2 regions of the Alkalihalobacillus sp. MEB130 genome follow, and region 2 is predicted to be linked to the other one. Evidence: predicted binding sites of a transcription regulator. Region 2 holds the regulator's gene; the other holds the start of a gene.
The links. The regulator NrdR, encoded in region 2, represses ribonucleotide reductase genes. The targets are predictions, from matches to a motif close to AACACNATATATNGTGTT.
Positions count from the first base shown of each region.

Region 1: a site for NrdR is predicted at 1,996-2,013, ahead of N0O92_RS20090 (vitamin B12-dependent ribonucleotide reductase). Genes of this name have one in related genera too.

Region 1 is NZ_JAOANA010000026.1:1,617-5,051, forward strand. Features, by position in the region: gene N0O92_RS20080 (lipoate--protein ligase family protein) at 1-818, shown strand, start outside; gene dat (D-amino-acid transaminase) at 868-1,710, opposite strand; gene N0O92_RS20090 (vitamin B12-dependent ribonucleotide reductase) at 2,171-3,435, shown strand, end outside.
Region 2 is NZ_JAOANA010000003.1:133,273-136,707, reverse strand. Features, by position in the region: gene N0O92_RS04245 (replication initiation and membrane attachment family protein) at 1-1,305, opposite strand, end outside; gene nrdR (transcriptional regulator NrdR) at 1,377-1,838, opposite strand; gene speD (adenosylmethionine decarboxylase) at 2,086-2,457, opposite strand; gene N0O92_RS04230 (glyceraldehyde-3-phosphate dehydrogenase) at 2,621-3,435, opposite strand, start outside.

The DNA of each region.
Region 1 (3,435 bases), on a different contig from region 2:
GGTACATAGATTCAGGTAATTGCTCTCCTGCTTATAATATGGCTTTGGATGAGGCTTTGTTGGATTGGCATAGCAAAGGGATCATCCCTCCAACGATACGTTTTTATGGATGGAACCCTGCAACTCTCTCCATTGGATACTTCCAAAAGGTAGAAAAAGAAATCAATATGGAAAAAGTGAAAGAGTACAACCTAGGGTTTGTTCGCAGACCAACGGGTGGGCGTGGAGTATTGCATGATCAAGAATTAACGTATAGTGTGATCGTTTCAGAGGAACATCCAGAGATGCCAAAGACAGTGACCGAAGCGTATCGTGTCATATCGGAAGGGATTTTAGAAGGATTTAAAGATGTTGGATTGGATGCTTATTTTTCGATACCGAGAACGGATGAAGAAAAAAATGCATTGAAAAATCCTCGTTCAGCTGTTTGTTTTGATGCGCCTTCTTGGTATGAGCTTGTTGTGGAAGGAAGGAAAGTGGCAGGGAGCGCTCAAACGAGACAAAAAGGAGTCATCTTACAGCATGGATCAATAATCTTAGATATAGATGAGGATAAGCTGTTTGATTTATTTAATTACTCAAGTGAACGTTTACGCGAACGAATGCAAAAGAATTTTAAAAACAAAGCGGTAGCTATCAATGCACTTAGAAGTGAGCCTCTCACAATGGAACAAGCAAAGGCAGCTTTTAAAAGAGGGTTTGAAAAAGGATTAAACATTGATTTAGAGCCATATACGTTAACAAAAGATGAAGAAGAAATCGTGAATCAAATAGCGAGAGATCGCTATGAGACAGATGAATGGAATTATAGGAAGTAACTATATGAAAAAAGAGGACTGGTTGTTAGTGACCAGTCCTCTTTTGCTGCTATTTAACTTTTGGGAGCAATTCCTTAAATTTCTTTTGAAGATCTTTAGTTACAGGACCTACTGGAAAAGTGGTAGATAGTTGTCCGTAAACGGCCTTAATTGGTGTAATCTCAACAGAGGAGCTTGAAATAAATGCTTCATCTGCATGTTCTAGTACGTCAACAGGAAAAGGCTCTTCTACTACAGAATAATCATGTTTTTGAGCAACATCAATAATTAATTGGCGTGTAATCCCATTTAAAATAAGGTTGGTTGCCGGGTGTGTGTACAGCACCTTATCTTTTATAAGAAAAAGATTGGATGAGGAACCTTCAGTAATTGTCCCATTGCGATGTAGAATCGCCTCTTGGCATTTGTTATCAGCTGCTTCACGTTTGACCATTACATTTCCTAATAAGTTAATGGTCTTTATATCACAGCGTAGCCAGCGAATATCATCTGTCAACCAAACATCAATCCCGTTTTTTTGTGAATCTTCGAGTGTTTGAGCAGGTTGTGTGAAAGCTGTGAAAATCGGAGTTGATTCTCTTGAATATAAATGGTTGCGAGGTTCTACCCCACGAGTGACTTGAAAATAAACTAGACCATCCTGAATGGAGTTTTTTTCAATTAATGTAGTGATGAATTGTGTAATCTTCTCTTTTGAATAAGGAAGGGTGATGTCTAATTTCTTTGAGCTTTCAATAAGACGATTAAGGTGTAAGTCCATAGCAAAAGGCTGGCCTGCATATACTTTAACTACTTCGTATATTCCATCACCAAAATAGTATCCTCTGTCATCAAAATGGATGGAAGCCTCCGTTTTAGGAATGATTTTTTCATTTTGTATAATGTATTCCATATTTTGTTCCTCCAGCTATTCAATATCTAAATGTTGATTTATTTTCTTACCGATGTATGCATCAAGAATAACATAATTATGATTATCACCGATTAAAAATTTTGTCAAAGATTTTGTATCGCCGCCGAAACTATGATGAAATAAGACATTGAAATCAATTTTATTCTGGCAAGAGACGAATTCGTTCAAAATGTCGAAAAAAAGCGGATAACATTCTACTAAACTCGTAAATCCTTCTTTTTTTTAGCCATTACAAAGTTGACAAATGAAATCGAAATATAATCCAACACAATATATGGTGTATGGAAAATAAATTTAAGCACAATATATTGAATCTAGTGATGATCTTGTGGTAAGCTTACCCAAGAATATCGTACATGGACAAGCACAACAGTTATAAGAGATCAACTAGAAATACTAGTTAAATATAGATTTCCATGTGAAAGAGGAGGAGACGCGAATGGCAATGACGATGTCAAATGTGATGCGCCTGAATACGGAAAGACTAAATGAGGATATTGAGCAATTTTCGCAAGTTCACTCAATTACAAGCGACATGCATATTACTCAAAAAGGCGTATCAAGACTCGTAATGTTAGACCGTTACACGTTTAAAGATACAGAAAAGAAAACATTAAAAGAAGGGGATTTCGTTGTCTTAACTGTAAAAGACGACCCGAAGTTCCCAGCACGCGGATATGGATTCGTTACAGAGCTTAACCGTGACCAAAATCAAGCGAAGGTACTCATTGATGAAGAGTTTCGTGGAGTACTTGAAGGAGAAGAGGCAGATTCAGGTGTTGTTACTCGCTCACTAGATACTATTGAAAAGCCTTTAGAAATTTATTATGAGCAAATTGCTAAACGTAATGCAACTGGTCTTGCCTCAGTTGAAACAACGGAAGAAAAACGTCAAGAAGTTTTCGAACAGTTTTTTGAGCAACTCGTTTCCATGAATTTCATTCCAGCAGGTCGTGTTTTGTATGGTGCTGGAGCGGAGACAGATGTTACGTACTTTAACTGTTATGTTATGCCTTACGTTCAAGATTCACGTGAAGGCATCTCTGAACATCGTAAGCAAGTTATGGAAATTATGAGTCGTGGTGGAGGTGTGGGGACGAACGGTTCAACATTACGCCCGCGTAATACACTTGCTCGTGGAGTGAATGGTAAGTCATCTGGATCGGTTTCATGGCTTGATGATATTGCAAAACTTACGCATCTTGTGGAACAAGGTGGGTCTAGACGTGGAGCTCAAATGATCATGCTTTCTGACTGGCATCCTGATATTTTAGAATTCATCATTTCTAAAATGCAAAATCCACGCATTTTGCGTTTCTTGTTAGAAAATACAGAAGACGAACATATTCGAAAGCTTGTTAAAGATAAACTTTCCTTCACACCACTAACAGTGGTTGAAGAATCAATGTACCAAGGTATTGTTAACTACAAGACCATTGCTGGTCACGGTGGTTTCGATCCGAAAGTTATTGAAGATGCGGAAGAAAAATTACGTGTTGGTGGAACGTACTCTGTAAATAACGCGGAGTTTTTAACTGGTGCCAATATTTCCGTTTGTTTAACGAAAGAATTTATGGAAGCTGTAGAAAATGATGAAGAATATGCTCTTCGTTTCCCTGACGTGGAGAACTACGATGAAGCGGAAATGAAAGCATATAATGAGAACTGGCATGAAGTTGGCGATGTTCGTGAATGGAAAGAACA
Region 2 (3,435 bases):
CCATTTAGGTAGTTTATCTCGCTTCGCATTTTGTTTCTTCTGATTCGTACGTTTTTGAACTGGAGGTTGATTCATTTTGTTTGCTACTTCATTAGCTTTACGTCTTTCTACTAAGGCAAGTTGCATAGCCTCTTTGACCGTTTTAACTTTTTTCCTAGACCAATGTCCAGCTACTTTATCAACGAGTGCTTTGGACAACTTCATATCTTGACTATACAACATAAAGTCTAAAAGTACATTGGCTACTCCTGGCAATAATTGATGATCTAGTATTAGTGATTCAATAATCTTGACATCTGCTGTTGCCACTTTCGCTCCGTCCGAACGAATCTCAAGCAATTCCAAAGGTGCAGTCGTCTCATAAAACTTAATAGCTCGTTCTTCCTCTGTTTTTGGCTCAACCCCAGCCATTGTCTGGTTTATTATCGGCTGTTTTTGCATCGCTAATCCAGGTGGTTCATTTCCATGTTCCACCTTATACCATTCCTGCGCTTTCTTTCTCAACTGCTGCAAATCTACCTTTTCATCATGAAGAAGAGCTTGTTGAACAATGCTACTCATTTCTAAAGGTTCTATTTTATAGACAAAAGCAAGTCTACTAATTGTTTTTCTAACTTCTTCTGTTAAAGCTTCATCTGGTACGATAAAGGAAGATAAGCTTTTTTCAAGCAATTCAAAATCAAACGCTTGAAATACCAATTCACTTTGCTCATTAGATGAGAGCAATTGTTTGTCTTTATCGACTTGTAAAGCGTTACCTGTTTCTGAAGTTAGATTGGAAACCATTTCTGAGTGGTGCAAAGAAACATATACTTCATCAAAGGCATGCGTCATTTCCATATAGTCATCTCGATTAATCTGATTAAGAGTAAAGCGATCACGAAGTTGCCGGTAATGAGACTTACCAAGACGATTAAATAAATACACACTTAACACATCATTCTCAAAAAATTGTTTCGGTGTCATCGGAGGCTGCAACTCATACAGATAGGTCGCATTGCCGGATTCATCTTTATGCTTAAACGTTTTTAATAAACCTATTCCTTCTAACTTCTTTCTTTCTTCATATATGACTTCAAGGGAAACACCTAACAAAAGCATTAGTTGCCGGTGAGTCCATTCACTACTCCAATACTCATCTTTCTCTAATTGGGAAAGGAGTGTCAAATACAAACTATGAGCTATTGCACCAGTAAGTGGTTGATACAACAAGGTTAACGTTAATCTGTCCACCTCTGTTATATAGTTACTTGTCCGAACTGAAAATCGATCAACTGGTAGTAGTTCCTTCCAATGCCAACTCATCCTTTCACCCCCAAAATCGCCCAATTGGCTATCTCACGTAAAAAGAGCTTGTAGCGAGTTACGCTTAAGCTCTATTCTTCATTCTTATTCATTAAGTCTGTCAATTCTTTAATAAAGACATTGATGTCCTTAAATTGTCGGTAAACAGAAGCAAACCGAACATAAGCAACATCGTCAATATCAGCTAACCTTTCCATAACAAGTTCGCCAACGTCTTGACTTTGGACTTCATTTTTACCAAAGCCTCTTAATTCACGTTCCACACCATTCACGATCATCTCAAGTGTATCTAAAGAAACAGGTCTCTTCTCACAAGCACGAATTAATCCGCGTAAAATTTTCTCATGTGAGAATTCTTGACGCGTCCCATCTTTCTTTACAACAATTAAAGGAATTTCTTCCACCATTTCAAACGTCGTAAAACGATGACTGCATTTTTCACATTCTCTTCTCCGGCGAATAGAACGTCCTTCATGACTTGGCCTAGAATCAAGTACTCGAGTTCCATTGTGATGACAAGCAGGACATAGCATTTGATCATCTCCACTTTCCGTATCGTACATAAATCGTTCAAGTAAAGTATCTATATTTTATGATATAGAAAAAGTAGAGGTCTGACAAGATACTCTTACTGTTTACAATAGAACTATCATAACATAAAGATGCAAAAGAAAGTGAAATGACAAAAAAGAGGCTGAATTGTCGTGTCCTTTTGAACCTGTTAGCTTTACAAAAAAACGTATCGGTAAAAAATAAAACAAGGTTAACCTTGTTTATACTTTATCGTTGTGATTTCCCCACTTTTATTGGTCCCATACCTCTTGGTACTTCCACTACTTCACTTGCTGTTGCACGCAATGACTCTGCGATGTAAGAAGCAGCCACATTGGGGTCAAGATTTCCACATGTATACACATCGATACTTGCATATCCATGTTCAGGAAAACTATGAATCGTTAAATGGGATTCTGAAATAATGACTACCCCACTAACTCCTCTTGGGGCAAATTTATGAAATGCTACCTCGCGCACTTGAGCTCCTGATTTTAAAGCAGCATCCACAAATAATTGTTCAATGAAACTCATATCATTTAATTTCTCCACGTCACACCCCCATAATTCTGCAATAACGTGACGACCCATTGTGTCCATATGTAAAATCCCCTTTATTAAAGATAATGTATAAAGAACGTGATTACTTAAACAAACTACTGTTATCGTGTCACATTATGAAATACACTATTCTGTCCTTTGTACATACGTAAACAAAAGAGATGACTTGAAGGATCCTGTCCTCTAAGTCATCTCTTTATGATTATGAAGCTGAATGTACTTGGTTTGTTTCATATAATTTTGTTGCAACAAGGTTCATAAGATCAACCACTCTACATGAATACCCCCACTCATTGTCATACCAAGCCAATACTTTTATTTGTCTTTCATTCATCACCATTGTAGAAAGTCCATCAATAATCGATGATTGATCATCCCCATTAAAATCAACCGACACAAGTGGGTCATTTGTAAACCCTAAAATTCCTTTTAGTTTACCTTGAGAAGCTGATAGTAACGCTTGATTTACTTCTTCAGCCGTTACATCTTTTTTTACATTAACGACTAAGTCAACGAGGGACACATTTGGAGTGGGAACCCGAAGTGCCATCCCATTTAACTTACCTTCTAGTTGAGGAAGGACTTTGGCGATTGCCTTGGCTGCACCTGTGGAAGTAGGGATAATAGACTGCCCACAAGCTCTAGCCCTTCTCAAATCTTTATGTGGATTATCAATATTCTTCTGATCATTTGTGTAAGCATGAACCGTTGTCATTAACCCACTTTCAATGCCAAATTCCTCATCAAGAACTTTGGCAACAGGAGCTAGACAATTAGTTGTACATGAAGCATTAGAAATAATATGATGTTCTTCATTCATGTAATCGCGTTCATTTACTCCGACTACGATTGTGATATCTTCATCTTTTCCAGGAGCCGTAATTAGTACTTTTTTTGCTCCTGCTTCCAAATGATAACCAGCTGTTTCTTGTGTTTTAAATTTTCCTGTTGCTTCTATTACGATGTCAATTCCGAGCCCTGCCCACGGAAGTTCCCTTGGATCTCGAGATTGCAACA